Regions from separate parts of the Terasakiella magnetica genome, predicted to be linked through region 3. Evidence: predicted binding sites of a transcription regulator. Region 3 holds the regulator's gene; each other region holds the start of a gene.
The links. Region 3 encodes PhoB, which activates phosphate uptake and scavenging genes when phosphate is short. Its sites were predicted from a motif close to TNTCATAAAACTGTCA; they were not measured.
Positions count from the first base shown of each region.

Region 1: a site for PhoB is predicted at 7,374-7,389, ahead of MTBPR1_RS02985 (RNA degradosome polyphosphate kinase). Genes of this name have one in related genera too.
Region 2: a site for PhoB is predicted at 2,450-2,465, ahead of MTBPR1_RS14015 (inorganic phosphate transporter). Genes of this name have one in related genera too.

Region 1 is NZ_FLYE01000001.1:691,953-702,510, reverse strand. It holds gene MTBPR1_RS03010 (DUF2336 domain-containing protein) at 1-1,143, shown strand, start outside; gene MTBPR1_RS03005 (winged helix-turn-helix domain-containing protein) at 1,149-1,496, shown strand; gene MTBPR1_RS03000 (ABC transporter substrate-binding protein) at 1,509-2,327, opposite strand; gene rnd (ribonuclease D) at 2,456-3,613, shown strand; gene MTBPR1_RS02990 (Ppx/GppA family phosphatase) at 3,610-5,103, opposite strand; gene MTBPR1_RS02985 (RNA degradosome polyphosphate kinase) at 5,110-7,269, opposite strand; gene MTBPR1_RS02980 (SixA phosphatase family protein) at 7,433-7,945, shown strand; gene MTBPR1_RS02975 (hypothetical protein) at 7,946-8,350, opposite strand; gene pyk (pyruvate kinase) at 8,448-9,863, shown strand; gene MTBPR1_RS02965 (AEC family transporter) at 9,868-10,558, shown strand, end outside.
Region 2 is NZ_FLYE01000045.1:127,159-137,716, reverse strand. It holds gene purM (phosphoribosylformylglycinamidine cyclo-ligase) at 1-90, shown strand, start outside; gene purN (phosphoribosylglycinamide formyltransferase) at 78-728, shown strand; gene MTBPR1_RS14015 (inorganic phosphate transporter) at 815-2,374, opposite strand; gene MTBPR1_RS14010 (acetate--CoA ligase) at 2,551-4,182, opposite strand; gene MTBPR1_RS14005 (hypothetical protein) at 4,313-4,516, shown strand; gene MTBPR1_RS14000 (hypothetical protein) at 4,513-4,755, opposite strand; gene ndk (nucleoside-diphosphate kinase) at 4,934-5,356, opposite strand; gene MTBPR1_RS13990 (ABC-F family ATP-binding cassette domain-containing protein) at 5,523-7,397, shown strand; gene MTBPR1_RS13985 (ethylbenzene dehydrogenase-related protein) at 7,600-8,442, shown strand; gene MTBPR1_RS13980 (methyl-accepting chemotaxis protein) at 8,509-10,558, shown strand, end outside.
Region 3 is NZ_FLYE01000001.1:226,518-237,075, reverse strand. It holds gene MTBPR1_RS00740 (peptidase domain-containing ABC transporter) at 1-1,428, shown strand, start outside; gene MTBPR1_RS00735 (HlyD family type I secretion periplasmic adaptor subunit) at 1,425-2,714, shown strand; gene MTBPR1_RS00730 (motility protein A) at 2,826-3,626, shown strand; gene MTBPR1_RS00725 (OmpA/MotB family protein) at 3,644-4,426, shown strand; gene MTBPR1_RS00720 (hypothetical protein) at 4,451-4,852, opposite strand; gene MTBPR1_RS00715 (hypothetical protein) at 4,868-5,329, opposite strand; gene MTBPR1_RS00710 (MBL fold metallo-hydrolase) at 5,699-6,520, opposite strand; gene MTBPR1_RS00705 (SAM hydrolase/SAM-dependent halogenase family protein) at 6,611-7,336, opposite strand; gene MTBPR1_RS00700 (sterol desaturase family protein) at 7,340-8,140, opposite strand; gene MTBPR1_RS00695 (DMT family transporter) at 8,137-8,997, opposite strand; gene phoB (phosphate regulon transcriptional regulator PhoB) at 9,041-9,730, opposite strand; gene phoU (phosphate signaling complex protein PhoU) at 9,737-10,450, opposite strand; gene pstB (phosphate ABC transporter ATP-binding protein PstB) at 10,457-10,558, opposite strand, start outside.

The DNA.
Region 1 (10,558 bases), 470 kb from region 3:
TTTGCAACGGATAAAAATGCTGAAGTACGCCAAGCAGTTGCAGAAAATAAGGCAGCCCCTGTACATGCAAAAGTAATCCTCAGTAAGGATGAAGATAAAAAAGTGCGTGAAAAACTTGCCTCACGCATTACCGAGCTTACACCTGCCTTGGATCAGGATGCCTCTTCACGGGCCAGTGAAATGGTGATCGAAGTCCTCCAAGGCTTAGCCAATGACCAGATGGCGGAAATTCGCTCGATTCTCTCTCAAGAAGTCAAGCAGCTGGATAATATCCCGCATGAGACAGCATCCAAATTGGCGCGGGATATGGATGCAAGTGTGGCAGCACCCATGTTGGAATTCTCACCTTTGTTAGAAGATGAGGAACTGATCGAGATCATTTCTGAGAGTCTTCAGGATGAAGCCATTACCGCCATTGCGAAACGTGATGGTCTGGGTGAAAATGTTGCCCATGCGGTTGCGGAAACAGAAAGTGATGAAGCGGTACAGGCCCTGTTGGAAAACCAATCTGCACAGATTGGCGATAACACATTGAATTTCATTTCTGAAAAAGCGGAAGAACATGAAAATTGGCACGGCCCGTTGGTAAACCGTGACAGACTGCCGGATCAGGCTGTTCAGAACGTGGCAAAATATGTGACGACAAACTTGGTCAACCAGATGATTGCCAAGCATAACCTTCCCAATAACGTGGTGAAAGATTTACGTCGTACGGTCTTTAATCGACTGAACAAAATCAGAAGCCGCTATGTTGAACAATATGCAAATAGCCGTGTGTTATTGGCAGAAGAAGATGAAGGTATTCGTCGCCAAATGGAAAACTCCTTAACGGAGCTGGGCTTTATTGATATCCGTTGTGTTGAAGATGGTGAAACGGCCATGCGGGTCTTTGAGGCTGAACGCACACCCGTTAAGCTAATGATCTGTTCTGATAATCTGGATGATATGGAAGGTCAGGAAATCTTGGAAGAAGTCCGTGATCTTGATGAAGATATTCCCTTTATGCTTTTGTCAGAGAAAAATGACGAAGCGGCAATTATGGAAGCTAAGCGATATGGTGTGAATGAGTATATTCTCAAGCCTTATAGCGATGCTGATTTGCTTAAACGCATCGAAAATATCTATAGAAAATTGGGTCATTAATCTGCGTGGCTAGAAAAGAGACAAAACTGCGCATCAGGATTGCCTTTCCCACAGGTCATATCGGCCCGGGTAAAATTGCCTTACTTGAACAAATTCAGGACATTGGCTCCATCAGCGGTGCTGCCAAAGAAATGGATATGACATATCGCCGCGCATGGCATTTGCTTGAAACCGTAAAAACCGTTTTAAATGAAGATGTTGTTGAAACGTCTGTTGGCGGTAAAAGCGGGGGCGGGGCGAGCCTCACACCCGTTGGTAAAGAACTCATTCGGCTTTATCGCGAAGCTGAAGAAGGGGCCACACAAGGGGCTGCACCCCTTTTAAAAAAAATGGATAGCCTGCTTAAAACATAATGCAGCGTTTACTTATTTGGCGTTTGGGATAAAGAGCCTTTGCCCTGCAACGCGAAAATCCGCAATGATTTTTTGCCCTTTGGCTGAGGTAATCCAGTTGATGAATTTCATGGATTGGGCGTATTTGATATGGGGAAACTTTTCTTTGCTCAGGGCAATCACACCATAAGGGTTAAACAGTGACTCATGACCTTGGCAGAGGATATCCAGATCAGCTTTGTTCTTAAATGAAATCCATGTGCCACGGTCGGTAAGTGTGTAGGCGTTCATACCTGAGGCGATATTTAAGGTCGTGCCCATACCAGTGCCAGTGCTGCGATACCACCTTCCTGTTAAACCGGGCTTTGTGATACCGGCGTCTTGCCAGAGGGTGAGCTCACGTTTGTGCGTGCCACTATCATCACCACGAGAGACAAAAACTCTTTGGCTTTCATTTATCTTTTTAAAAGCAAGGCTTGGGGATGTGCATCGGCGTGTTTTAGCCGGGTCTGTTTTGGGGCCGACAAGAACAAAGTCATTATACATCACATCAAAGCGCTCTTTGCCAAAACCATCTTTGAGAAGCTTTTCTTCAGACGGGCGGTGATGTGCAAAAAGCAAATCCGCATCCCCTTTTCTTGCGATCCTGACGGCTTGTCCGGTGCCAACGGCAACAACACGCACTTCAATGCCACTATCGTTACTAAACGCGGGCAGTAGCGTTTCAAATAAACCGGAGTTGGCTGTGGATGTTGTCGAGGCCATGGTGATGAAAGGCGTGTCTGCTTGACTTGAAAAGTTGCTTAACAACAGGGTTAAGAAGAAAAGTAAGGAGATAAAAGGCCGTTTCATGGTATTTCGCCAGATGAAAATTGAAAAAAGCCTGATCAGTATGGCATTTTCACAAAATGGATCAATCAACTTTCCATATAATGTGTTTAGGCGTTTCTTCTGTAGAGGAAAACGTGTATAGCTAAGTCATGGAATTGATTACAGATACAGAAACGCTGGCAGCGTTTTGCGACCGTTTATCGAGCGAAAGTTTCGTCACGGTTGATACGGAGTTTATGCGCGAAAAAACTTACTGGCCCAAACTGTGCCTCGTACAGCTAGGCGGAAGTGACGATGCCCGTTGTGTGGATGTGTTGGCAAACGGGATTGATCTACAGCCCTTATTTGACCTGATGGCAAATGAAGACGTGCTCAAGGTCTTCCATGCAGCACGTCAAGATGTTGAAATTTTTGTAAAGCTCACGGGCAAAACTCCTGTGCCGATGTTTGATAGCCAAGTCGCTGCCATGGTATGTGGTTTTGGTGAGTCTGTGGGTTATGAAACGCTGGTTAATAATATCTGTCGCGAGAGCCTTGATAAGGGCTCGCGCTTTACCGATTGGAGCAAGCGCCCATTGACCGAGCGTCAAGTGACCTATGCCCTTGGTGATGTGACTTATTTGCGCGAAATTTATCAATTCCTCAAAGATAAACTTGATGACAATAATCGCGCTGTCTGGCTTGAAGAAGAAATGGCGGCTTTAACCAGCACGGATACCTATATTGTTGACCCAAACATGGTATGGAAGCGCTTAAAAGCGCGCACCAAAAGCACCAAGGTGCTGGCTGTGCTGCGTGAAGTGGCTGCTTGGCGTGAACGTGAAGCCCAACGCAAAGACATGCCGCGCAATCGTGTGATCCGTGATGATGCGATTATCGATATTGCCCATCAAAGCCCCAAAGATACCCACGCTTTAGAGCGTGTGCGCGGCCTTAACAAATCCATCGCCAATGGTCGTTATGGTAAGGAAATTCTCGAAGCGATCCAGCAAGCTTTAAGCCTTGATCCAAGTGAGCATCCCAAACCACCGGCAAAAAAGGATTTACCAAAAGGGCTTGGGCCTGTGGTTGATCTGCTCAAAGTTCTGTTAAAATATAAGTCCGAGAATTTTGATGTTGCGCAAAAACTAATTGCTAATGTGAGTGACCTTGAACAGGTTGCGGCTTATGGGGATGGCGCCGATGTGGCCTGCCTTAAAGGTTGGCGCCGTGAAATGTTTGGGGAAGACGCTTTAAAGCTGAAAGCTGGCGGGCTTGCCTTGGCGGTAAATGGCAAAAATATCAAGGTCATTGATCTCGATAGTTAACCGTGTTCCAAGCGACCACTTAATCCCATATGTTTGGCGATTGTTTGAACCCGTTTGGCAACCGCTTCGCCGATAAAGACGTCTTGATCTTCTGGTAAAGACAAAATGAGCTCACCGCCACGAATTTCAAGGCGGGTTTGTTCCAGTAAATGCGGTGCGCCACTGGCAAGTGTATGAGCAAGGCGCAAGGTTGCCCCAACTGTCTTTGTCCAAATGGCATCTTCATCATTCAGAAATGTTCTCAAGGGCTTGGCAATGCGCGCGTTAAAATCCCCTTTATAGCGACTATAGACACAGGCGGCCATCAAGGCGCGCTCGCGGTGAGATAGGCCCGCAACAGGTAGACGTAACACCCGCAAAAAACCATGATCTGCGCGATAATCAGGATGTTCAGCCCAAGCAATATCATGCAATAGACAAGCCGCATGGCGCAGTTTTTTCTGGCTTTCACTTTCATTGGGAAAGAGGGGACTCATCCAGTCATAGACTTCTTCACCTTGCTGACCAAAGCGGCCTTCACGCTCAACCAAATCCATACAGGAACTTAACAGCGGGTCTTGTTCTTTAAGCTCATCGCTAAGAGAGAGAAAGAACTGTCCCTCGCGCATACTATAACCGGAAAAAACCAGATGAGACGGTTTGATATTTTCCAAGACTTCTTGCAGCAAGGCAATGGCTGCTGGCAATGTTTCAAGGCGTTTGCGCGAAACATCAGGAACTTTATTGATCTCATCTGAACTAAGTTGTGCAAAACCATCAAGCAAAGCCACAGCTTCATCACAAGGAAGGGTGAAATTATCAATCACATGTAATGGATAATCGGTTTGATGCATGATCAGGCGGGCAACGGCACGCAAAGATCCGCCCACGGCATAAAACGGGCGGTCCTTCATCTCGTTTGTCCAGCTGATGGGGCTGAGTTTTTTGCGGATAAATTGGCGCATTTCAGCAATGCTTGTGCGCTCTTCATCGCTTATGCGCAAATGACCAAGTGGGGTGGTGTCATGTTGGGAAAAGGTCCCTTGATCCAGCCCGACCAGATCAAAGCTCGCCCCCCCCATATCACCAAGTAAGCCATCGGCTGCGGGTAGGCCACTTAAGACGCCATAGGCTGACAGCTTGGCTTCTTCTTCACCGCTGATTACGCGCACATCGGCATCAAAACGTTGTTTGATCTGGGCTACAAAGTCAGGGCCATCACGGGCTTCGCGCACAGCAGCGGTTGCCAGTAAACTGACATGGTCCACTTCCATCACTTCAACCAGTTTCATAAAGCGATTGAGGCTTTCATAGGCAAGCTCAACCCCTTTGGGGTTTAACAGGCCGGTTTCATCAATGCCTAAACCTAAACGGCATTGAACCTTCTCGTTAAAAACGGGCAAGGGGATGCGCGCTGGACCATGAAAGACAACAAGACGAATGGTATTGGACCCGATATCAACGATTGCGGTGAGCTTGCCTTTAGCTGAGGATCCAATACTGTGCATCATATGGTTTTAGTCCAACATTAGTTTTTTCAGGCTTGTACCTTTTTTCTTTAAGGCAGAGCCACGTCCAGACAGGCTCGGGTTTGTCATGAAGTAGGTATGACAAGAAAACGCATCTTCATCAGTTGAGACACGATCAAAGGAACCATCGGCCTTAAGCACCCAGCTTTGAGCCTCATCCTTTAGGTTTGCAACCATGATCTGGTCTAGGATTTGGCGATGCACCGTGTCGGTTTCAATAGGAATAAGGGTTTCTACACGGCGATCAAGGTTGCGGGGCATCCAATCTGCAGAGGAAATGAAAATCTTGGCTTTGGTATTGGGCAGTTTGCCCCCATTGCCAAAACATACGATGCGCGAATGTTCTAAAAAGCGCCCAACGATTGATTTAACGCGGATGTTTTCTGACAGGCCCGGCACACCGGGGCGCAAACAACAAATACCACGGATGATTAAATCAACCTGAACGCCTGCTTGTGAGGCTTCATAAAGGGCATCAATGATTTTAGGGTCTACAACCGAATTCATCTTTGCCCAGACATGAGCAGGCTTTTTAGCTTTGGCATTTTTAATTTCATTTTTAATGCCATCTAAAACCGTGTCGCGCAATGTCAGTGGCGAATATTCCACCTTATCCATTTTTTCCGGTTCTGCATAACCTGTCATATAGTTAAACAGCTTGGTCGCATCCTGACACAGGGCTGGATCGCACGAGAAGAAGGAAAGGTCGGTATAAATCTTGGCTGTAATCGGGTGATAGTTACCTGTGCCCAAGTGAACGTACGAGCGCAGTTTTTTACCTTCGCGGCGCACAACCAAATTAATCTTGGCATGGGTTTTCTTATCAACAAAACCATAAACCACTTGCGCGCCAGCACGCTCTAAATCACGTGCCCAGCGGATGTTGGCTTCTTCATCAAAACGTGCTTTAAGCTCAACCATAGCCGTGACGGATTTGCCAGCTTCAGCTGCTTCGACCAAGGCTTTTACAATGGGGGAGTTGTTGGATGTGCGATAAAGCGTTTGCTTAATGGCAACAACTTCAGGGTCACGTGCGGCTTGTAAAACAAACTGAACAACCGCATCAAAGCTTTCATAAGGGTGGTGAACCACAAAATCTTTTTTGCGAATGGCGGCAAAACAATCCCCGCCAAAATCGCGGATACGTTCAGGGAAACGCACGTTATAGGGCTTGAATTGCAGGTCTGGGCGCTCATCACAGATCAGTTCTTTAATGTCGGCAAGACCAAGCAGCCCATCAAGAACAAAACAGACGCTCTTATCAACATCAAGTTCTTCAATAACCAGATCGCGAAGCTCTTCAGGCATTTCTGCATCAATGGACAGGCGAATGACAGACCCACGGCGGCGGCGTTTTAAGGCCGTTTCAAAGGTACGTACCAAATCTTCGGCTTCTTCATCGATTTCCATTTCGCTATCACGAATGATTTTGAACAAACAGGAAGACACAACCGTGTAATTGGGGAACAGTCGATCAAGGAACAGGCGAATGACTTCTTCAATGGGCATAAAGCGGATGGTCTTGCCATAATCAGGCAGGCGCACAAAACGCGGTAGCATTTGTGGCAGGGGCACCAGTGCTTTTAAGGGCTGTTGATCAATCGTGGATTCAAGGCCAAACATCATGGCAAGGCCAAGGTTTGGAATGAACGGAAACGGGTGGGCCGGATCAATCGCAAGCGGTGTGAGGGACGGGAAAATCTGCTGGATGAAATGTTCATCAAGCCAGGGGATATCACGCTTTTGAATGTCTTCACATTTAAGGACTTTGATGCCTTCTTTTAAAAGAAGGGCGCGCAAGGCGCGATAACGTTCTTGTTGCCCGCGCACCAGTTTGTTAGCGCCTTCATGGATTTGTTCTAGCTGTTGCGGGGGTGTGAGCCCATCATAGCTGAGTGATTTTACACCAGCATGGACCTGACCGTTAAGGCCTGCAACACGCACCATATAAAATTCATCAAGGTTAGCTGCTGAAATAGACAGAAAGCGCAAACGTTCCAGCAAAGGATGGTTGATATTGTCGGCCTCATCAAGCACACGTGTGTTAAACGACAGCCAAGAAAGTTCGCGGTTGATAAAACGCTCAGGCGAGTCTATCGCAATTGTTGGGACCGTTGCTTTCTTTTGTGGTTGTACTTGTGCTGTCATTTGATCTTGCCTCCATAGTAGGTAACGCGCGCGTTAAGACATAGAATATATAGTCTATAGCTATGTCAGAGGGAAATGTTTAGGTGCGGTGTAGACGAAAAAGATGAAACTTTTATGATGGTCTTCTATTATATTCAAAAATATCATTTGGGGAAGGTGTCATATGAAGCATTTATTGTTGCTTAGACATGCAAAATCAAGCTGGGCAGACCCGTCTTTATCTGATTTTGACCGCCCCTTAAATGCACGAGGGCTTAAAGCGGCTTCTAAAATGTCGCGTTTTCTTAGTGAGAAAATGGAATTGCCCGATGTGATTTTATGTTCAACAGCCATGCGTACACGCCAGACACTCAAGCCTTTATTGGATGTGTATGCCCATTCTTTTGAAATTAAACTGAGCCGTGAGCTTTATCATGCCAGCGACATGAGCATGCTTGATATGATCCAGAATGTAGAAGGCAAGGCTGATGTGGTGATGGTGATTGGACATAATCCGGGGATGGAACAGCTGGCGGATTATGTATGTGGGAAAGGGGGCGAGGATGATCTCTATGAGATGAGCCTGAAGTTTCCCACCGCAGCCTGTGCCCATCTTAGCTTTGATGTGGATAATTGGTCAAAAATCGGGCGGGCAAGCGGTGTGTTAAAGCGTTTTTTCAAGCCGCGTGATTTATAATTATTGTTTGCCTGTAAAGGCGCGCAAGGCGGTGAGGTACAAACGTGCACGGGTTTCATCATCAAGGTCTTCGAGTATTTTAGCTTTTGTTGCGCGCACTTTCATAGCTGATTCGATTAAGGCACGGCGCTCTGGTGTCATTTTCTTGGCAGCTTCTAATTTGACTTGTCTGAGCAGGTCTTCATTTGCATCCAACAGGTCATCCATTTTTTCACCGCTGTTTTCCAGCTTTTCAATGGCATCATCCAAGGCAAAACCGGACTCTGATCGCAGATCATCATCCACGGGTGGCGCGATTTTTTTAGAGATTTTTTCATCTGCTGCTTTAGAGTTTTTTTTGCCTTTTTTCTGGGCAGGTTTATCTAAAGCTTTGTTCAGAAGTATTTTTTGTAAGGATTCAAACATTGCACTAATTATGACATCCACATGAAATTTCGACCAGTTTCTTATACTAGCACGAAAATATTGTGGAAATCTAAACACATCTCGTTATTCTTAAGGTATGAAAAGATCACGAAATGCAAAAATCATCGCAACGCTGGGTCCGTCTAGCTCAACCCGCGTGCGTATCGAACAGTTGTTTAAGGCCGGCGCTGACGTTTTCCGCCTGAACTTCTCCCATGGTTCCCACGAAGATCACAAAGATCGCTATGATGCGATCCGTAATGTGGAAAAAGAATTGAACAGCCCCATCGGCATTATGATGGATTTGCAAGGCCCGAAATTGCGCCTTGGGACTTTTCGTGATGGCAGTGCCTTGTTGGGGATGGGAAGACGTTTTCGCCTTGATCTTGACGAAACGCCGGGTGATGTAACGCGCGCGCCTTTGCTCCATCCTGAAATTTTTGCTGTTTTGAAACCGGGCATGACCTTGTTGCTTGATGATGGCAAAATGCGTTTAAAGGTTTTGGAATGCGGTGAAGACTTTGCTGAAACCGAAGTTATGGTTGATGGCGTTTTAAGTGATCGCAAAGGCGTAAATGTCCCTGATGCGGTTTTGCCGCTTTCAGCGCTAACAGAAAAAGACATGACGGATTTGCGCTATGGTTTGCAGTTAGGTGTTGATTGGGTTGCGCTTTCTTTTGTGCAAAAAGCTGATGATATTCGCGAAGCGCGCAAAATCATCGGGAAAAAAGCTTCTATTGTTGCCAAGCTTGAAAAACCCTCTGCCATTGATGATCTTGATGAAATTATGGAACTCACAGATGCGGTCATGGTTGCACGTGGCGATCTGGGTGTTGAGCTGCCGCCAGAAGATGTGCCGATTTTGCAAAAACGCATAATCACGACAGCGCGCAAATTAGGTAAGCCTGTGATTGTGGCAACCCAAATGCTTGACTCCATGGTGAGTGCACCTGCGCCCACACGTGCAGAAGCCTCTGATGTGGCAACGGCTGTTTATGATGGTTCTGATGCGGTGATGCTCTCTGCAGAGACCGCTGCGGGGGATTATCCTATTGAAACGGTTGAGATTATGGACCGGATCATTCAACGCGTGGAAGGTGACACGCTTTATCAACGCATTCGTGAGTCTGATCGTACTGAACCTGAAGAAACTGAAGCTGACGCGATTAGTGCAGCAGCACGTCAAGTTGCCAGCACGATTAAGGCCGCAGCCATCGTGACTTATACAACGACGGGCTCCACATCATACCGTGTGGCACGTGAGCGTCCTGAAACCAGAATTCTGGGTCTGACGCCAAAGGTTGAAACCGCGCGCAAACTCGCCCTTGTCTGGGGTGTTGTGGCTGCGGTTTCTGCGGATGCTGAAGATTTTGCAGAGATGGTCAAAGGGGCGAGAAAGGTTGCCAAGGCAGAGAAAATTGGTGAGCGTGGGGACAGTCTTGTTGTCACCGCAGGTGTTCCGTTTGGTACGCCGGGCGCAACCAATATCTTGCGCATTGCGACCATAAGCTAAGCCAATGTTTGGTGATATTTTCTCAATTCTGGTGCCGGTCTTCGTTTGTGTGGGGATCGGCTATGGGTGGTCTAAAAGTGGGCGTGCGTTTGACACGCCCATGGTCACAACGATTGTGACCTATTTTGGCACGCCGTGTCTGGTGTTTTACGCCTTGGCAAAGGTGGAGTTAGATACTTCTCACCTGTGGAATATGGGATTAGCCGCCCTTTGGGCAAACCTTGCTTTTGCGGTGATTGGGGCGGTGGCTTTAGCTATTTTCAAATTACCCCAACGGGCTTTTTTACAAGCACTCACATGGCCCAATGTGGGGAATGTGGGCTTGCCTTTATGCTTGTTGGCATTTGGGCAGGAAGGCTTGGCGCTGGCGATTGCCTTTTTCACCGTCTATGTGGTTTTACAAATGACCATCGGTGTGGCTTTTGTCTCGGGTAGCTTTTCACCAAAATCAATTTTAAAAATGCCGATCATTCCGGCAACGCTTTTGGCCTCACTCTTTTTATTCAGTGATCTGGAAGTACCCGTTTGGTTATTTAACACCACAAAATTAATTGGTGATCTAACCATTCCCTTAATGCTCTTTACCTTGGGTGTATCGCTGGCAAGCTTGAAAATGGGTAGCCTTAAAACCGCTGTCTGGTTATCGGTCTTGCGCCTTGGTATGGGCTTTGGGGTTGGTGTGGCACTTGTGGCAC
Region 2 (10,558 bases), on a different contig from region 3:
GGCGAAACCGTAACCAACCTTGGCTCTGTTGTAAAACGCAGCGAAGGTGAACTGGTTGAAATTTCAGGTATTGAGACATGGCAAAGCTAAGAGTCGCTGTTCTCATCTCTGGTGGTGGCAGTAACCTTCAGGCCCTGATTGACATGTGCACAGCTGAAGATTCCCCAGCAGAGATCATTCGCGTGATTTCTAATGTGGATAATGCCTACGGGCTTGAGCGTGCCAAACAGGCCGGGATCAAGACAACGGTTGTGGACCATAAAAAATATAATGGTCGTGAACCGTTTGAAGACGCCCTGCATCAGGTTCTTGATAGCGATAAAATCCAGATGGTCTGTCTGGCAGGCTTTATGCGTCTGCTAACTGATAGTTTTGTGCATAAGTGGCGTGATCGCTTAATCAACATCCACCCTGCCCTGTTGCCGTCCTTTAAAGGGCTACACACGCACGAGCGCGCTATTGAAGCGGGCGTTAAGTTCCATGGCGCAACAGTGCATTATGTGCGCCCTGCCATGGATGAAGGCCCGATTATCGTACAAGCGGCTGTGCCTGTGCTGTCTTCAGACAGTCCAGATGACCTTGGTGCACGCGTGTTGGAACAAGAACATAAAATCTACCCACTGGCCCTAAAACTCATTGCTGAGCGTAAGGTGCGTGTATCTGGGGAGAAGGTTCTTTATAACGGTGTTGCAACCCTGCCTGAAAGCTTTATGAACCCGATTGGGTAACTCATTCAGTTTTTAAAAAACAGTTACAAAAAAAGCCATCTTGATTAATTTCAAGATGGCTTTTTTAATATGTTATCTCACAAGTCTCACGGCAAAAGCATGCCACGGATTGTGAAGTAAATGATCGCAGCCAACAGGCCTGAAAGCGGTACAGTAATCACCCATGCCGCCACAATTTTTAAGACAGCTGAGCGTTTCACCAATTCCTTCTTATATTCTTTGGCAAGGCTCTTGCGTTCTTTCTTGGTAACGGTTGGGGCTTCTCTGTTCTTTTTCAAGTCTTTCAACATGAAGCCTTTTTCTTCAAAGCTTGCTGTTTCAAACTTATCAAGGAAAGCGGCAACTTCGGCTTCATCTTTACCTTCATGGTGGGATTTAATTTCCACAACCATATTGCCGTAATTAGATTTAATGGCTTCGCGCAAGAAACCAATCCCGAAGATCGCCCCAATGGCAATGTGAGTTGAACTGACAGGCAAGCCCAATTGGCTGGCGATAATCACCGTAATGGCAGCTGCCATGGCAATACAAAAGGCACGCGCCTGATCCAGCTCGGTAATTTCAGAGCCTACTGTGCGGATCAGTTTCGGACCAAAGAGGGCAAGACCTACGGAAATACCCAAGGCACCAATGACCATCACCCACAATGGGATAGAGGCTTTTGCCGCCATGGCCCCATGTGAAATCACATCATAGATCGCTGCCAGTGGCCCAACCGCATTTGCCACATCGTTTGCACCATGGGCAAAGCTTAAGAGGGCTGCTGAACAAATCAGCGGAATGACAAACAGTTTATTGACTGAGGCTTTGTTGGACTCAAGACCTTCTGCAGCCTTAGCAATCAGCGGGCGCACAATCAGGTAAATCAAGAAAGCAATAACAAAACCACCACCAAGGGCCGTGATGAAATCCAGCTTAAAGAGCTTTTTTAAGCCTTTCATGATCAAATATGTCGTGAAAGCCCATGCCATCGCACCAATTAAAAGCGGGACGATTTTCTTCGCCGATTCAATCATATCGGTCTTATAGGTAATGGTTCGCTTAATCGTATATAAGAAACAGGCGGCAATCACCCCGCCTAACACTGGTGAGATCACCCAGCTTGCGGCGATTTGACCAACCTTTGTCCAGTTTGCAATGTCCCAGCCTGCTGCAGCAACGCCTGCGCCCAATACGCCCCCAACAATGGAGTGTGTGGTCGAGACAGGCATGCCCAAGGCTGTTGCCAGATTGAGCCAGACAGCACCTGCCAGCAAAGCCGCCATCATCAACCAGACAAAGACGTTAGGGTCGGTAATGGCAGAAGGATCGATAATCCCTTTGCGAATGGTCCCCACCACATCGCCCCCGGCAATGATCGCACCTGATGATTCAAAAACAGCCGCAATGATAATCGCGCCCGTTAAGGTCATGGTTTTTGACCCAACAGCCGGGCCAACATTATTGGCAACATCATTGGCACCAATATTCAAGGCCATATAGCCACCGATGACGGCTGCTGAGATCAGCAAAAAGCTACCCGGCATTTTTGTGCCGACATAAATGATAATCGCAACGAGAAACAAAGCTGCACTGCCCAGACGTACTAATTCACGACGGTTGACATATTGCGCTTGTTCGATTTTCTGAAAATTACTGAGATCCATGCCTGTTCCCTCTAGGAATTCAGTGTGACGGCCTCTAAAGCCGTTAACAAATTTTGCAGAAATGTTATATTTTGATTAAGGTTTTATTACAACACAAACCGCATAAAAATCAGGCAGAAAAAAAGGTACCGTTTTATGGGCACCTTTTTTTATTTTTTGTCTTTATTATCAGATACCTAGCCTTCTGCCTTGGCTTCGTCACGTAACTCAACGCGGCGAATTTTGCCAGAAATTGTCTTTGGCAAGGCTTCTCTGAACTCAATCTCGCGTGGATATTTGTAAGGTGCGGTTAGATTCTTTACAAAATCCTGAATCTCTTTTTCAAGGGTTTTTGAGCCTTCATAGCCCGCACTTAAGGTCACATATGCCTTTACGATCTCACCACGTACTGGATCAGGTTTGCCCACAACTGCCGATTCTGCAATGGCAGGATGCTCAATCAAAGCGCTTTCCACCTCAAACGGGCTGATGCGATATCCGGCTGAGCCAATAATATCGTCAGACCGGCCCACAAACCAGATGTAGCCATCTTTATCACGCGTTGCCGTATCACCCGTGTAATACCAACCGTTTTTAAAACATTTGGCATTGGCGGCTTCATCCTTGAAATAGCCCGTAAACAGGCCAAGGGGGTGTTGCTGTGTCATTTTAACAGCGATATGACCAACAGTGTCGATCTCAACAATCTCACCGTCTTCATCAACCACATCAACCGTTAGGCCGGGGACGGGTTTACCCATTGAGCCTGGGCGCACTTCCATACCCTTATAGTTGGCAACGATATTAACGGTTTCTGTCTGACCATAGCCATCATAAACATCACAGCCTGTGGCCTCTTTCCATGTGCGCATCACTTCAGGGTTCAACGGTTCACCCGCACCAATACAATGGTTTAAGCTCTCCAGCTTATATGGCGAAAGGTCCATTTGGGCAAAGACACGATAAACCGTTGGCGGTGCGCAGAAACAATTCACGCCAAAACGCTCAATCAGCTTAAGGTGAATATCCGCATCAAATTTCGGGTCCCCATCATAAAGCAAAATAGTTGCGCCCATAAGCATGGGTGGGAACAACATACCCCAAGCCGCTTTTGCCCAGCCCGTATCGGTCAGCGTCCAGTGGATATCGCCATCTTTAAGCCCCATCCAGTATTGACCGGTAATTTTATGGGCCAGACCATAGGAATAATCACGCGGGACCATTTTTGGCAATGACGTTGTGCCGGATGTGAAATAGATCAACATCAGGTCATCCGCCCCTGTTGGCTCACATTCAGCGCGCTCTAGCTCATCTGAGTTTTCAGCGCAAAGCGTTTCAAAATTCACCCAACCCTCGCGCTCTCCTCCAATGATAATGAGGTGTTCCAGCGTTGGGCATTTCTCTTTAATTTCTTCAATTTTAGAGGCATGTTCGGCTGTAACAATGGCAAGCTTGGCACCCGCGCGATTAATGCGATATTCCAGATCATGGGCAGTGAGCAGGTTGGTGCCGGGCATGGAAACCACACCAACTTTCATAGAGCCGACCAACACTTCATACCAAGCAGGCAGACGTGCAATCACCACACAGGCAAAATCACCCTTTTTACAGCCAAGCTTTTTCAAGCCATTGGCAAAACGGTTGGCCTTGGCATTAAGATGGGCATAAGTATGTTCTTCAACAGTCTCACAATCACGGCTGACCGCAATGTAAGCCACCTTTTCAGGCGTTTCCTTGGCACGTTTTTCCACCAAATCGAATGCAAAGTTATAATCTGCTGGAATTTCCAGATCAAAACCATCACGCATTGCCTGATACACATCACTCATGACAAACTCACTCCCTATTGTCGTCTATTTTTGTTATAGCGAGTGTAACGCGTGATTAGTGTTTGGTGTTGTTAAAAATTGTAAATTTATTTTTCACCGAAATGGCGTAAATTTATAAGAAGGAGACGAGATGAAAGGCCCCAATAAAACCTATATTGTCCAGCTTCCAAAAGACGCAGACTTTAAAGAAATCAGAACTCAAACCTATTTTAAAGGCGGCGTCCTGCAAATTGCCCATCAAAAGAACAGTCAAGCCGGATACCGTGCCTATAAGCTCACCGCGCCTGAGGATGTCCTTTTATGGTTTAAAGATAAATATGAAAAAGGCTCTTAACTACAAGAGCCACAGCAAGAGGAACCACCAGAGGCAAGATCAACAAAACTATGCCTGAAACTCCCCTCTTTAAGAGGGCCTTTTACTAACAAAAATGCTGCATCTTCAATCTGCGCTTGGGCAGGACAATTAAAAATCTCATGAACAACACTTCCATCAGCCTGCTGGCCTAACTCGATATCGGCTTCAACAGCAGCAATTTGGTTATCACCAGCAAGGGAAAAATAAAAACTCGTCATGAGAGAAACTCCAAATAAATAAGATTGCCCTTCCTTAACAACCTCAAACGATCCAACATATGACGTTGGTCAAATCTGTGAGCCTCCCACAAAAAAAGACCCGTCAGGTCATCCCAACGGGTCTTTTTAAATTCTGTATGCACGCAATCTTTGCGCTAACAAATCCTAAGAGGATTGATTAGCCAACGATCTCACATGCAGAGAAGAAGTAAGCGATTTCTTCAGCAGCCGTTTCAGGAGCGTCAGAACCGTGTACTGAGTTCTCTTGAACGTCGACAGCGAAATCTTTACGGATTGTGCCTTCGTCAGCATTTGCAGGGTTTGTTGCGCCCATGATCTCACGGTTAGCAAGGATAGCGTTTTCGCCTTCCAAAACCTGAACAACAACCGGCTCAGACATCATGTATTCAACCAGCTCACCAAAGAAAGAACGCTCTTTATGTACAGCGTAGAAGCCTTCAGCTTGTGCTTGGGACAGTTTGATGCGTTTAGAAGCAACAACGCGCAGGCCTTTTTCTTCAAAGCGTGCGATGATTTGACCTGTCAAGTTACGACGAGTTGCGTCCGGCTTGATGATGGACAGTGTACGTTCGATAGCCATACTAGGGAAACCCCTTTATCTATATAAATCTCTGTTAAGCCGCAACGCTCATGCCTTGCGACAAAGTGGGCGCCTTATACAGTGTCGAAAAAGATTTTGCAACTGCACAAATCAGGAAATTGAACTTTCCTGATGATTTGCACAAAAATTATGCTATTTAGGCGTCATGTTACATATAAATGATCTGACATACCGCATTGGCGGGCGCCTCTTGTTTGACCAAGCAACCGTAGTTGTTCCGGCGGGTCACAAGGTGGGATTAGTGGGCAAAAACGGCACAGGCAAGTCCACATTGTTTAAACTCATCATGGATGAGATTTCTCCTAATGATGGCGGCCTTTCTGTGCAAAAGCGCGCCCGTGTGGGCCGAGTCGCCCAAGAAGCCCCCACAGGAACGGACAGTTTATTAGAAACAGTCCTTAAAGCAGATACCGAGCGTGAAAGCCTGCTGGCAGAAGTCGAAACCTGCCAAGACCCCAACCGTATTGGTGAAATTCACGCCCGTCTAAGCGATATTGATGCCCATAGTGCGCCAGCACGCGCCGCCACCATCTTACAAGGCCTTGGCTTTGACCATGACGCCCAAATGCGCCCGTGCAGTGATTTTTCAGGGGGCTGGCAAATGCGCGTGGCTTTGGCGGCTGCCCTTTTTGCCAAGCCTGACCTATTATTGCTGGATGAGCCAACCAACCACCTCGACCTTGAAGCCGTCATGTGGCTGGAAGATTATCTAAAACGCTATCAAGGCACCATCTTGGTCATCAGCCACGAACGTACCCTTCTTAATAATGTGGTGGATGAGATCGTCCATCTGGAACATTGCAAGCTCAACCGTTATGGCGGTAATTACGATGTGTTTGAAAAAACACGGCGTGAAAAGCTTGCCCTCCAAGCCAAAGCCCAATCCAAACAATTGGCCCAACGCAAACATTTGCAAAGTTTTGTCGATCGTTTCCGTGCCAAGGCAACCAAAGCCAAACAGGCCCAAAGCCGCCTTAAGATGCTGGAACGTATGGAGCCCATCGCCTCGGTCATGGAAGAAAAGACCTATTCTTTTGATTTCCCCGACCCTGAACCGCTATCTTCCCCGCTTTTGGCCATGGAAGACACCACCGTTGGCTATGAAACCGATAAGCCGATCTTAAAAAGCCTATCCTTGCGCATTGATATGGATGACCGCATTGCCCTGCTTGGGGCCAATGGGAACGGTAAATCCACCCTTGTGAAGCTGCTGGCGTCTCGCCTTAAGCCACTTGATGGCATGGTGCGCAAATCATCCAAGTTGAAAGTCGGCTATTTTGCCCAGCATCAAACCGATGAGCTCAATGTACAAAAAACACCTTTTGACCATATGGCCCAGCTTATGCCCGGTGCTATTGAGTCAAAAGTACGTGCGCAGCTTGGTCGTTTTGGTTTTGAAGGTGAGCGCGCTGACAGTAAAATTGAAAAGCTCTCCGGTGGGGAAAAAGCCCGTCTGCTCTTTGCATTGATGAGCTATGAAGCCCCCCACATCATGTTTTTAGATGAGCCGACCAACCACCTAGATGTGGATAGCCGCGAAGCTTTGGTCCAAGCCATTAACAATTATGATGGTGCTGTGGTGATTGTGTCACACGACCCTCACCTACTGGAACTGACCTGTGATCGCCTATGGATCGTTGAAAAAGGCGACTGCAAAGCCTTTGACGGTGATTTAAATGAATATAAACGCCAATTGATTGAAAGCCGCAAAGGCGAAAAGAAATCAACAAGCAACCAAGACAGCACCATAAACCAGAAAAAAGCCAACCGCCAAGACCGTGCTGCCCAACGCGCCGCCCAAGCCCCTTTGCGCAAAAAAGCCAAGGCCGCTGAAAAGCGCGTGGAACAATTAACAGTGGAAAAAGAGAAAATAGAAACCAAACTGGCAGACCCGAAAATTTATGAGGGCCCCAGTGAAAAACTACAAGAAATCCAAATCAAACTGGGTGATGTTTCCAATCAACTTGAAGAAGCCGAAATGGAATGGCTAGAGCTTGCTGAAGCCTTGGAATCAACTTAAAATTATTCTAAGATAAAAGAAATTTAATATAATAAAGTCATTACTAACAGCAGCTTACTATCTTCTTCTTAAAAGATACGTAAAAATACTTATTTCAATTTAAATAAAAATTTATATAAAATCCCACATCTTTTGAGGATGATTAGTTCCCTCAGGAGTTCAATCATTCATTTCTATGATATAAATTCAGGGATAAGTATAAATGAAAATGAAATCAAAATTGCTTACCACTCTTGCGGGCACATGCGTTTTATTGGGTAGCGCGCATCTGGCTCATGCTGGTGAAACAATCACCGCAGCCAAGGCAACAGCGATCACTCTTGATGGCAATGCTGCGGACTGGGCGTCTGTGACAGGCACTGAGGTTATGCTTGATGGCAAAGATGGTACCAAGTCAGTCAACCTAAAAGCCGCAATCAATGGTGATATGATTTATTTTCTAGCTGTCTGGAAAGATGGAAATGAAAACCGTCTTCACAAACCTTATAAATGGGATGAAGAAACGGTTAGTTACAAACGGACTAAAGAACAAGAAGACCGCCTTGCCTTGAGCTTTGCGATGGGCGGCGATTTCGATGCCAATAAACTGTCTGGCAAATCCTTTACAGCCGATGTTTGGCACTGGAAAGCCTCACGTTCAGACCCCAATGGTATTGCCCATGACAAATGGTGGAAAATTGATGCCCAGCCTTTTGAAAAAGCGAAAAAATTCAAAGGGGACAATGGCGTTGTCTATGTCCGCCGCATGAGTGATGAAGGCCCAAAGCTTTATAAATCAGCCAAATATGATGTGAAAGAACAAGATATCATGCCGCGCTATAAGCTGGCGGATTCTCCCTCAGGCAGCATTGCAGACATCAAAGCCAAAAGCACATGGGCAAATGGCACATGGACGCTGGAGCTGGCAAGAAAGGTTGATACAGGTAATCCAGATGATGCGATCATTCCCACAAATGGCACCATCTTGATGTCTTTAGCAACATTTAACAGTGTTGGCGGTGCAAAGCACAGCAGCTCTAAGACACTCACTCTTTCAACAAAATAAATCAAAATACGGGCAGGCTGAGCATTCTATTTGCTTGGCCTACCCTTGTTTAGCTATGGGCAAGCTATGAAACAGATTTCACTGGCAAGAAGCACTTTCTTTGGGTTTATCGCTTTAATCGTGATGATTTCAGGTCTGGGTATTTCAGGGATCACCACCTTGAATCAGATCTCTAATGAAGCAAAAGCAACAGGTGAGTTGATTGATATCACCTCTAAAGACCATAAAGCCGTTTTCATTACTGATGAGATCGTTTTAGCAACCTTGCAACTTATTCATAGCCAAACAATTGAAGAACGCTCTCAAACCTATGCGGCTTTAAGCAAACAAACAACAGAACTCAAAAAACTGCTGGATACAGAAAACAGCTCATCTGTTGATAAAGTGTGGCAAGAGATTTCGACAGCCAAGTCCCTTGGCGATCAAAATGATACGCTTTCTAAAGGGATCGCCAAGGCTGTAAAAACAGCAAAAGACACCCTATCAGACCTTAAAAGCACCCTTGGCTCAGCCTCAGAAGATTCTTTTTTTCAGGTGGAAGAAAAACTCGAAGAAATTTCCTCAAGCGGGGAACCTGAGGTCCTTGCTGAAGAAATTAACGAACTTTTCGTTCTCAACAATAACAGCTCAAACCTGATCAATTCTGTTGGCGACATTGCAACGCTGCTCCTTTCTTTGCAAAGCCAAAGCGATCTCAAGATTATAGAGAAAGAACAAAAGAAATTTGCCACACTTGTTAAACGTTCAAATGCCTATCTCAAGCGCATGCCCAATACGGGTGACTTTGAACTGCTGGGCGAACAGGTTGAGATACTAGAAACACTCAATAAAGTGTTTTCACTGCGCGCACAGGAAGTGCTGAATGAAGAAGAAACAACACAAGCCAACCTACGGGTAAAATCCCAACTAGATAACCTGCGTAACATTTTAAACAATCAGGCCCATGAGGCCTCTGAAAAAATGAAGGCCAATGCGGACCTGACCACAGATCAAGCCAACTCCAGCTTGCTCACGATGGTCTTTTCAATTTTCCTTCTTATTCTCTTATTCCTCGCCATCCAGATGCTGGCAAAAAGGTTTATCATCACGCCTTTGGCTCAAATCCGCCATGCGCTGAATAATATTGATGACAGTAGTGCGACAAAACGCATCCCGGAAAGTAAACTTTTAGAAATTGAAGCGATCCGTTTAGCAATCCTTGACTTTGTCACAGCTAAAAACCAAGCCGAAGCCCTGCAACAACAACAAAACCTTGAACAGCAACAAAAACAAGAACGTGCTGTTTTTGTTGAAAATGAAACGGGCCAGTTCCGCACTGTTGCCGGACAGACGATTTCAACGGTTTCAACAAGTGCGCAAACCGTTGAAACTTCCGCTGAACACGCCACAAAAACACAGAACAAATCCGCGAGTATTTCCATTGAAGTAGCCGAGGCCATGGAACGCACAATCGTGAGCATTGAAAGTATGCGCACCACTGCAAACGGCCTGACGGGCTCAATTCACGATATTGGGGATCTGGTGAAACAATCATCTGAAATTTCCACCAATGCGGTTGAACAAACCGATCGCGCCAATGAACAAATTCAAGGCCTATCCGGTGCGGCAGATAAAATTGGTGAAGTGGTTGATTTAATCACCAGCATTGCCGATCAAACAAACCTGCTGGCCCTAAACGCCACTATTGAGGCTGCCCGTGCAGGTGAAGCGGGTAAAGGCTTTGCCGTTGTTGCAAGCGAAGTTAAAAATCTTGCCAATCAAACGGCCCAAGCGACCCAAGGCATCACCGAACAGATCATGCAAATCCAAAATGCAACAGGTGAGACCGCCCATACTATCGCCATCGTCAATTCCACAATCGATCAGATGAGCACAATCTCATCCACCATTTCAAATGCGGTTAGCGAACAAGAAAATTCAACCCGCCATATTGCTGATAGTGTGAATAGTCTTGATGATGAAGCCAAAGATGTTTCTGAAAAAGTCCGTGATATGATCCAAGCGATCGCGCGTTCCTCAGGCACGTCAATCCAGATGCTTTGGGAAGCTGAAAGCATGAACGCTGACATTCGCTCCCTTGATCAAACTGTCTCAAGCTTCATTCACTCCATTAGTG
Region 3 (10,558 bases):
CGCAATACATTAAGCGGCGGTACGGCTATTTTGCTGGTCGATCTCCCTTTCGTCTTTCTCTTTCTCGGCCTTATCCTCCTGCTTGCTCTGCCTATTGCATGGGTCTTTCTGATTATTTTGCCCATGTTCCTGTTTGTTGCGTGGCGCTCAGGTAAAGTGATTAATTCAGCAAGTCAGGAAGAAAAGAAAACAGCTCTCAGCCGCGATGACCTTGTGGCTGGTGTGATTGCGGGGCGTACAACCATTAAAGCCTTGGCAATGGACCGCACGCTAGAAGCCACATGGGAAGACCGCCACGCTGATAATATTGAAAATTCAATCATCCGCGGTGGTAAAGCTGATGCCTATACAAACCTTGGCATGACGCTCACCCTGTTAACCACAATCTCGCTTACCACGGTTGGTGCTATTGCCATTATCAATCAAGAACTCACCATGGGGGCCTTGATTGCAACCAATATGCTATCGGGTCGTTTGCTTGGCCCTATGAACCAACTTGTGGGCTCATGGCGCGCATTTGGTGGGTTTAAACAATCGGTTGAGCGCCTTGGTCAGCTTTTTGAAATGCCGATTGAGCGCCAGGAAAGCTCCGTTGAGATGGGCCGCCCAGAAGGGCATATTTCCCTTGATAAAGTCACCTTTGCCTATAGTGAAGAGTCAGAGCCTGTTGTTGACGGTGTCAGCTTCACCTTAAAGCCCGGTGCCCTGACCGCCCTTGTGGGGCGAAACGGCAGTGGTAAAACCACGTTGGTCAAAATCATTCAAGGTCTCTATACGCCGAGTTCGGGTCGTATTTTGCTTGATAAGGCCGATATCAAACAATTCACCCGTTACGAGCTGGCAAGTTGGATTGGCTACGTCCCCCAAGAATGTGCCCTTTTGCATGGAACGGTCCGTGAAAACCTTGCTTTTTCACGCCCAGAAGCAACCGATGAAGAAATCATTGCTGCATGTGAAGCAACAGGTGTGCATGAAACCATCATTGACCTACCCGAAGGTTACGGCAGTGATATCGGGGAAGCCGGGCGACGCTTATCGGGCGGGCAAAAACAACGGCTCACCATTTCACGCGCCCTTTTGGGGAACCCGCCTGTCTTACTGCTAGATGAACCATCCGGCAGTTTAGACCGTCAAGCCGAAGAAGAGTTACGCGATTTATTGGCTGAACTTTCCCATGATCATACGATCATTCTGGTCACCCATAGCCCGATCCTGTTAGGGGCCTGTGCCAATATGATCGTGATGGATCGTGGTAAAATTGCACTTGCAGGGCCAACCAAAGACGTTCTGCCCAAACTTGCTCAATCAACACAAAATAAAAAAGATCAAGAAACACCTAAAAAACCTGCTGTTCCTTCACAGGCACAAGCACAGCCAAAGCCAACCGCACCTGCCCTCCCCCTTGAAGTGATGGGAGATAAGAAATGACGCGGCTTGATCAACTGGTAAATGAAAACCCGGTTCAAAACTTCAAACCCGTTGCCTATGGCATCATGGTGGCCTTGCTAACCTTTATCATTTGGGGCTTTTTCACCATGCTTGAAGAAGTCTCTGTTGCCATGGGGGAAGTCGTACCACAAGGCAAAGTCAAGGCCATTCAACACCTTGAAGGTGGGATTATGACCGAGGTTTTTGTCAAAGAAGGTGACCTTGTGCGCAAAGACAGCAAGCTTGTTCAACTTGATCTCGGCACAGGTGGCGTTAATAAAGAAGAGTTAGAAGTCCGCCTTGATGGGCTATTGCTCAACCGTGCCAGACTAAATTCTGAAGCCTATGGTAAAGCACTTGAGTTTCCTGATGAAATTGTCCAAGCGCGCCCGGGTATGGCCGCTGCTGCAGAACAATCTTATGCGGTGCGACAGCGTGGCTTAAAAAATAGATTAAATGTTCTCAACGATAAACTACGCCAAAAAGAACTGGCCGTTGAAGAACTGCAAACAAAGCTAAAAAACACAAAAAACGATCTCAGACTCACCAAAAGACGCTTCACCATGTCACGCAATCTATTGAAGGATCGCCTGACATCTAAAATGGATCACCTGAAGCTTGAATCAGAAGTTCAAAAGCTTGAAGGTGAGACAATCACCTTGATGAAATCTGTTCCTAAAGCCAAAGCATCCATGCAGGAAACAGAAAACACGATTAAAGAAGAAATTACGGCCTTTCAAAGTGAGGCTATTGAAGAGTTAGGTACGGTTGAACAATCTATTGCCCAAACTTTTGAACTTCTTTCAAAGGCCACAGACCAAGGTATTCGCGCGCTGATTAAAAGCCCGATTGATGGTGTTGTTAAAAATATGACCTACAACACGGTTGGTAACGTTGTGAGTGCGGGTGAGCCCATTATGGAAATTGTTCCCATTGGTGAAAATCTTGTGATTGAAGCGCGCCTTAATCCCATTGATCGTGGCTATGTAGAAGAAAGTCAGGATGCAACTGTTAAAATCAACACCTATGATTTTGTCAGATATGGCGGGCTTGAAGGCAAAGTAATCCATGTGGCACCTGATTCCACAACCTCACCTGAGGGAGAAACCTACTTTCGCGTTATCGTGCAAACAGACAAAACATATTTAGGTGCAATGGAAGGGCTTTACGAGATCACACCGGGTATGGAAGCCACTGTTGATATTCACACAGGTGAGAAGTCTGTGATGGAATATTTGATTAAACCCGTACTCAAAATGAAGCATGAAGCCTTCAGGGAAAGATAAAATTAGATACTCGTTATGATTCTGTTAGTATTTTTAATGCAAAATAGGGTCTAATAGCTTTATATTAAAGCAACTTGAGCCAACTAGAGTAATAAGGCAGAGGCGTAAAAAATGTCGTTTGCAACGATAATCGGGATCATTGGTGGTATTGGCCTTTTTGTAGGCGCCATCTTATTAAGTACAGATAACTTTCTTATGTTCTTGGATTTACCAAGTTTCATTATGGTTATCGGCGGTACCTTTGCTGCAACCTTTGTATCGTATGAACCACGATACGTCATGTTGGCCTTAAAATTAATCAGCCGCTTGGTTTTTGCCCCTAAAGTTGCTCGTAATATTCTTACAGCTGAAGTAGGGCGTATCATCAAATGGGGCTATACGGTTCAAAAAAATGGTATCCCTGCCCTTGAAGCTGAATCAAAAAAAGCGGCACGCGCGGATCGTTTCATCGGCTTTGGTATGGATATGGTAATCAGTGGCTATACAGGTCAGGAAGTCCGTGAAATTCTGACCAACACCATTGAAACAACATTTGTGCGTAACACCATTCAAGCAAAAATCCTAAAAGACATTGCTGCAACCCTGCCTGCCTTTGGGATGATCGGAACATTGATTGGTCTGATTATCATGCTAGACGGTATGGGTGGTGACCCGGCTGAGCTGGGTGCGGGCCTTGCCGTTGCACTTTTGACAACACTTTATGGTGTGATTTTTGCCCGAATGATTTTTCTGCCAGCAGCAAACAAAATTCAACAACGTGAAGAGATCGTACGTTTTCGCAACTATCTTGTTGCAGAAGGCCTATGCCTTTTGGCAGACCGTAAGAGCCCACGTTTCATTCAAGACCGTATGAATAGCTTCCTTGACCCTGCTATTCACTACAACCTTGATAAAATGATGAAGAACAAGTGATAAGTTGAGGTAATAAAATGCCACCTCCTGCGCCCCAAGAAGAACCAGCTGATGAATCCTGGCTTGCGACTTATGCCGATGCCATTACCCTTTTGATGGCCTTCTTCGTTTTACTTGTTGCAGTTTCAAAAGTCGATATTGCTGCCTTTGAAGATATGGCCGATGGTATTAGTAAAACCGTAAGTAAAAAGAAAGAACGCAAAAGCCCTTTAAAAGAACTTAAAGAAGACACCAAAGAGATTGTCGCAGAAATGACTGACGGCAAGGTACTTCAGATGGGTGTGGATGATAGTGGTATTGTCCTTGAATTTGATAGTTCAACGTTCTTCTTACCCGGCACAGCACAAATTATTGATGCAGCCTACCCTGTTATTGCTGCCGTCTCTGAATTGGTTAACGCCCCACAATATGTGATGTTTAATCTTGATATTGAAGGCCATACAGATGATGACCCAATCAGCACCGCACAATTTCCCTCAAACTGGGAACTTGGTGCCGCACGTGCTGGTGCAGTCCTTCGCTTGATGAATGAAACAGGTACTGAAATTAAGCGCATGCGCGTGCTTTCTTATGCATCAACACGCCCCAAAGCACCAAACAGAACTGAAGACGGTACACCTCTGCCAGAAAACAAGGCGCAAAACCGTCGTGTGGTTATGCGTATCCACCAAAAGCCATTTGAATATTCACCGCCTAAATATGTTCCCGTAACCTCTATTGCGCGCGATGCAGAAGGTGTTGAGCCCACATCACAACAAGAGCAGCCTGCCCCTACACAAGAAGGACAGGCAGCACAATAAACATAATAATGCAGTATAGGTTACTTAAAGACCGCTATGGCGGCAATCTGTACAGCTTACTTCTTCGGGCATGAGAACATGTTGGATTAAATTTTCCACATACTTCTCGGCCCGTTTTTTATTTGTCGACATATCCATTTCGCAGAGCTTTTTAAGCTCGCGCAAAATACAATTTTGAAGACTAATTTTACTAAAGCAAAGCTTATTAAACTCAGAATACGGAGTTACAGACTCAGCCTTTTCCTTACAATGCGTATATGCTGTAGAGATAAGCTTTTCAAGGGCTGCATGTTTGCTCTCTTCCTCATCTTCATAAGCTTTAGTTATGAGGTATTTTGTATAGAGTTCATGCAGGTCCACAAAAGTAGGGTAAAAATTATCAAGATACCCGCAGGTAGCGATTTCTTCATTTGAAATATTCATCATAATAATCATCAAGACTTAATTGGTTAAGTCCAGCACCCTCTCACATGTCTGAGGACACGTTTTATCGTCCTCATAACGCATCTGTTTATGCGTGCAGCAAAAGCGTACACTTTGTACAAGCGACGTATCAGTGATCTCAGTATGTAAATGGGCTTTACGGCCCTTTTCTGCTTCACAGACAACCACTGTTAAAGGTGTGTTTTCTGCAAGGATCGCGACACACGGCATGGCGCGCGTGTCTTTAAAATCGATCAACCCACAAACTGCCGTAATCGGGATATCCTTTTCAATGGATGTTACCCAATATTTCTTCACACGTTTTGCAATTGCAGCACGTCCAACATTAACAGCTGGTTCATCCTGCCTTGAAACGACGACTTCATCTTCAAACAGTTCTTCTAGGTAATCGATATCATATTCATTAAATGCGGTTACATAATCATTCGTAACTGCTTTACATCTTGCTCTATTTGCCATTCTACCCGCCTATGAGACACTTCTTGTCCCACTCTTTAAAACCTCACTACTCGTAGTTGCTTCTTTGTTATAATTTTTATGAGCACATTCTACCAATTCAGAAAGCCTCTAAAAACTACGTAATGCGCACTAACCCATTTGCACCATCGAAATCAACAAATGTAGTACGTATTAATGCGTATTAACGTCCGACTTTAGTACGCTAAAAGCCTGAATTATCAAGTATTTTTAGATAAAATTTTATCTATTGGTCAATTTATTGTGGGTTTATGCATTTCCGATTCGCATAAAAAAGGGGAAATTAATATTACAAAATATTTCAAAGATGTATAAAAAAAGTAACGCACACGATTAAATCTACAGTTACTTTTAAACCATAACGAGCATTTGCTCTTTCGCGGCAAAACAATGCTCCCATGAAGCAATTGCCTTATTCTCAATTTCCAACATGATATCATCTGTATGTTCTGGATCATGATGAAACAGAGCCAATTTTTTAACGCCTGCTGCCTTACAAAGGCGAATAGCTTCCTGCCATGTTGAATGGCCCCAACCTATTTTGGTCTCAAAACTCTCATCACTGTAAGTCGTATCATAAATAACCAAATCAGCCCCTTCAATAAGGCCAAGTACATTTTGGTCCGGCTTTCCAATGACATGTTCTGTATCGGTTACATAGCAAATCGCCTTAGCGTTATATTCAATACGGTATCCTGTTGCACCATTGGGGTGGTTAAGAGGTGCTGTAACCACCTTAATCCCATCATGAAAAGAAAAACTATCCCCACTTCTAAAATCTTCAAATGTCAGGTCTGCCTGCATAACTTCTAAAGGGACAGGGAATGTCGGGTTTGCCATTTGGCTAGCAAGGACCTGCCTGATCCCCCCAATATCCATTAAATGCCCTGCCATCACATGAAAGCTATTGCCCGGAACGTAGGCCGGTGCAAAAAAAGGAAAGCCGTTGATATGGTCCCAATGGGTATGGGTTAATAAAAGGTGGGAGTTTTTATGGCCAGATTTAAGTAAGTCTTGCCCAAGGCTACGTATGCCTGTGCCCGCATCAAGGATAAAGCGATAGTCCCCAGCTTTGATTTCTATACAACTGGTGTTGCCTCCATATGCGATATGATCAGGCGATGGGCATGCAATAGACCCACGCACACCCCAAAATTTTACAGCAAACGACATTTTATACTCCGGCTCATTTGGCCTCGGCGATTATTCTTGTTCATTTCATTCTTACAAATTAAACAAGAATGCGATAGTTCAAATATACTCTTAAGCTCTATTAATTTGGCTACCAACATCAAGTTTCAGCTCTTTACTGGCACTTCCTTGGTTTATGGCAATTTCAACAAAGCCTGAGGAGTTATAATACCAAAAGGCTCCTCCCTCTTCTGTGTCGCAGAACACATCAGCATATTTCACCTTTTCATTACCAATAATAAAGCATGTTTCCATGCCGCATTGAGATTGTTTTATGCCCGTCCAACAGTTTCCATAGACATCTATATAAATAACCTTACAATTTTTATGTATATTTTCAAAAATTGTGAGATTATTTCGATCTATAGCCTGTTTTTTAAATTCAATATTTTGAGAAATCATTGCCACAACTGGCGCAAAAAGATCGCGCCCATGAAATGATTTTGACAGCACCTCAGGACGCCATAATATCTCGTAAGACTCAATTTCTTGTGCATTGCTGATGATCTGACTGAATAATCCATTATCCGGCCCGACAAACCAACTCCCATCACATTTAAGACAAATGGCTTTTCTTGTCCCACCAACGCCTGGGTCAACAACACAAAGATAGACATGGCCCTGCCCCATATTTGTCAGCAGACCGGACAAAAGCTGTGCAGATGCTTCTATATTAAAGGCTGGTGCATCAACCATCAGGTCGATGACCTTCTCCTCTGGTGCCACGTTTAAGACCGCCGCCTTCATTTGCCCCAGATATGGCCCCAAAACACCAAAATCAGTAAATGTGAAAATCATACGTTATCTCCGAAATGGCATGATCAACAATTCAATGAGCTTGAGATATTTCGCCTCTCTATACTCATTTAAACCGATCTCCATAGCTTCATGGCCCTTTGAAGGTTGGTCACGGTATGTTTTAAACAAACGATCCCAAAAACTGACGCAAAAGCCATAATTGCTATCTGTCTCACACTTGATTTGGGAATGATGCACACGGTGCATATCCGGTGTGACAAAAACAAGCCTAAGCATCCGATCAAACCCTAAAGGTAGCTTCAGGTTCGCATGATTAAACATGGCCATTGCGTTCAAGGACATCTCAAAGATAATCACAGCTAAAGGATCAATCCCAAATACAACAACCAAGGCTATTTTATATAAAAGTGAAAGAACGATTTCTGCGGGGTGAAAACGCAACCCCGTCGTCACATCAAAATCAAGATCAGTGTGATGCACTTTGTGTAGGCGCCAAAGGATCGGCACTTTATGCATGACCACATGCTGAAAATAGATACAGAGATCGAGAAGGATAATGCCAAGGAAAATTAGATAAGGCCCCTGCCCGGTATTTAACGAAATAAGGCTGCCGCCTTGTTCCTGTACATAATAAGCAACAGCCACAGGTACAAAGGGCAAGAATATACGAACGATTAAACCGCCACAGGCCATCAGGCTCAGGTTTGCAAACCATCTTTGCGTTCGGTTATATTTTCTTTTAAGGCGTGGGAATAAAGCTTCCCCCACAGCAAAAAGTACAAACAGACCCATAAAGACACTTAAACGCAAGATAGCTTCATTTTCCTGAATGAAATCACTCATGCCTGTTTTGCCTTTTTGATCTGCCTAAATTGAATAATGGCTACCCCTGTTAATGTAAGGATGCCACCAGCCATTTTATAGAGCGTAAATTCTTCACCCAAAATAAATACACCGGCCCCCACCCCAATCATGGGGGCAAGCAAGGTAAAGGGCACGACCTGATTAACATCAAGCCTTTTAATAAGACTGTACCATAAATGATAAGCAAGAACGGAAGAGGCCAAGATCGTATAGCTTAACAACAACCAGATATGTATTGGTGCATCTGTAATTGCTTCAATCTGGTTGCTTTCCCACATGTAGGACATCATGAGCAAAACCGGAATGGCAAAAAGGCTCATCCAGCCCATAATGGCAAGGGGTGGGATATCATTGGCTTTTTTAATCAGGATATTTGCCCAAGCCCAGCTAAAGGCACAGGCAATCACGCAAATGATTGAAATAACGGTACCGCCTTGGGGCTCACCTGCTAAAAAGGCTGCCCCGCAAAAAGCAAGCGACATGCCTATACTGCGTTTCCAGCCCAGCTTATCTGCAAAGAAAACAGCCGCGAGGATAGAGCTAAACGGCACACCAAGCTGTAACAACAAGGCTACGGTTGCCGCATCTGCGCCTTGAAAGCCAACAAAGAACAAGCCAAAATGGCCCACACCCAAAACAAGCGCAATGGGTATGGTCTTCTTGATTTGATCAAGACTTAACCTGAAAAAGGGCAGGAGAAGGAGTGCTGTTATAGCAAAACGTATAATCGTTAGCGTCAGGGGTGGAACGGATGTAACTGACACCTTAATAGCAGCAAAGTTGAACCCCCAGATAATCACCACGCATAAGGCCTGTAATGTATCACGGAAGTTCATCTTCATCGCCTTATCTGCACGGTTTTGCAGACTATGGCATAGTTTAAACGCTAGAGTCTAACGAATAACCTGCTGCGCGCACCGTGCGGATAAAGTCTGGTTTGTCATCAATGCTTAAGGCTTTGCGCAAACGCCGGATATGAACATCAACCGTGCGCACTTCCACATGAATGTCGCGTCCCCATACTTTATCAAGCAGTTGCTCGCGCGAAAATACACGGCCTGGGCGTTCCATCAACACACGAAGAAGGCGGTATTCAGTCGGCCCTAAATGGATTGATGTTGTCTCTCGCATGACTTTATGCTCAGACAGATCCATCAGGATATCTTCATAAGTCAGCTTATCGTCTGTCAATGTCGGGCTCGCACGTCTTAAGACAGCCTTGGCGCGCGCCACCAACTCATTGGGAGAAAACGGTTTTACGATATAGTCATCAGCTCCATTATCTAACCCACGGATACGATCGCTTTCTTCACCCCGTGCGGTCAGCATAATGATGGGAAGGGGTTTTGTCTCTTTGCGTTCGCGCAGGCGGCGGCAAACTTCAATCCCGCTTAAGCCCGGAAGCATCCAATCCAGAATAATCAGATCGGGTTCTTCTTCTTCCACCAGCAACATGGCTTCTTCACCATCAGCCACACAAAGGGCGCGAAAGCCTTGTTTTTCGATATTATATCGAACAAGTTCAGCCAACGGCGGTTCATCTTCAACGATTAAAACCAAGGGATCCATGATCGTTTACTCTTCTTCCAGTCCAGTAAAACTTGTCTCATCATCTTTTGGGCGATCATCTTCGGGGTGAACGCCTGTCACCAAGAAATGTACATTTTCTGCAATATTGGTGGCATGGTCGCCTGCACGTTCCACATTTTTGGCAATAAACAGCAAATGGGTACAGGGCGTAATGTTGCGCGGGTCTTCCATCATGTATGTGAGCAATTCACGAAACAGGCTGGTGTGAAGCTGATCAACAACTTCATCTTGTGCCCGAATATCAAGGGCCTTGCGCTCATCACGCTCAAGGTAGGCATCCAGCACATTATGAACCATGGACTGTACCAGTGAGGCCATACGCGCAATGGTATGAACCGCACCAATTGGCGCAGCACTGGAAAGTGTAATGGTACGTTTGGCAATATTTTTGGATAGATCACCAATACGTTCAAGGTCAGACGATGTCTTAAGCGCTGAAATCACCATGCGCAAATCATCTGCCATAGGCTGGCGCAAAGCCAAGATGCGCGTGACTTCGGTGTTAATTTCCATTTCCAACTCGTCAATTTTCAAGTCGTCATGGATGACATTACCTGCCAATGTGGTGTCACGCTTGACCAATGCCTCACTGGCACGGCCTAACAAGGCTTCAGATAACCCGCCCATACGCGCAATGGCGTTATCAAGATGAGTAAGTTCGTTATCGTAGGATTTAACTGTATGATCTGTCGTATTCATAATTTTTTACCCGAAACGGCCTGTGATGTAGCCCTTAGTGCGCTCATCAATGGGTGACGTAAAGATTTGTTCTGTCTCGCCATATTCAACGAGGTTTCCAAGGTGGAA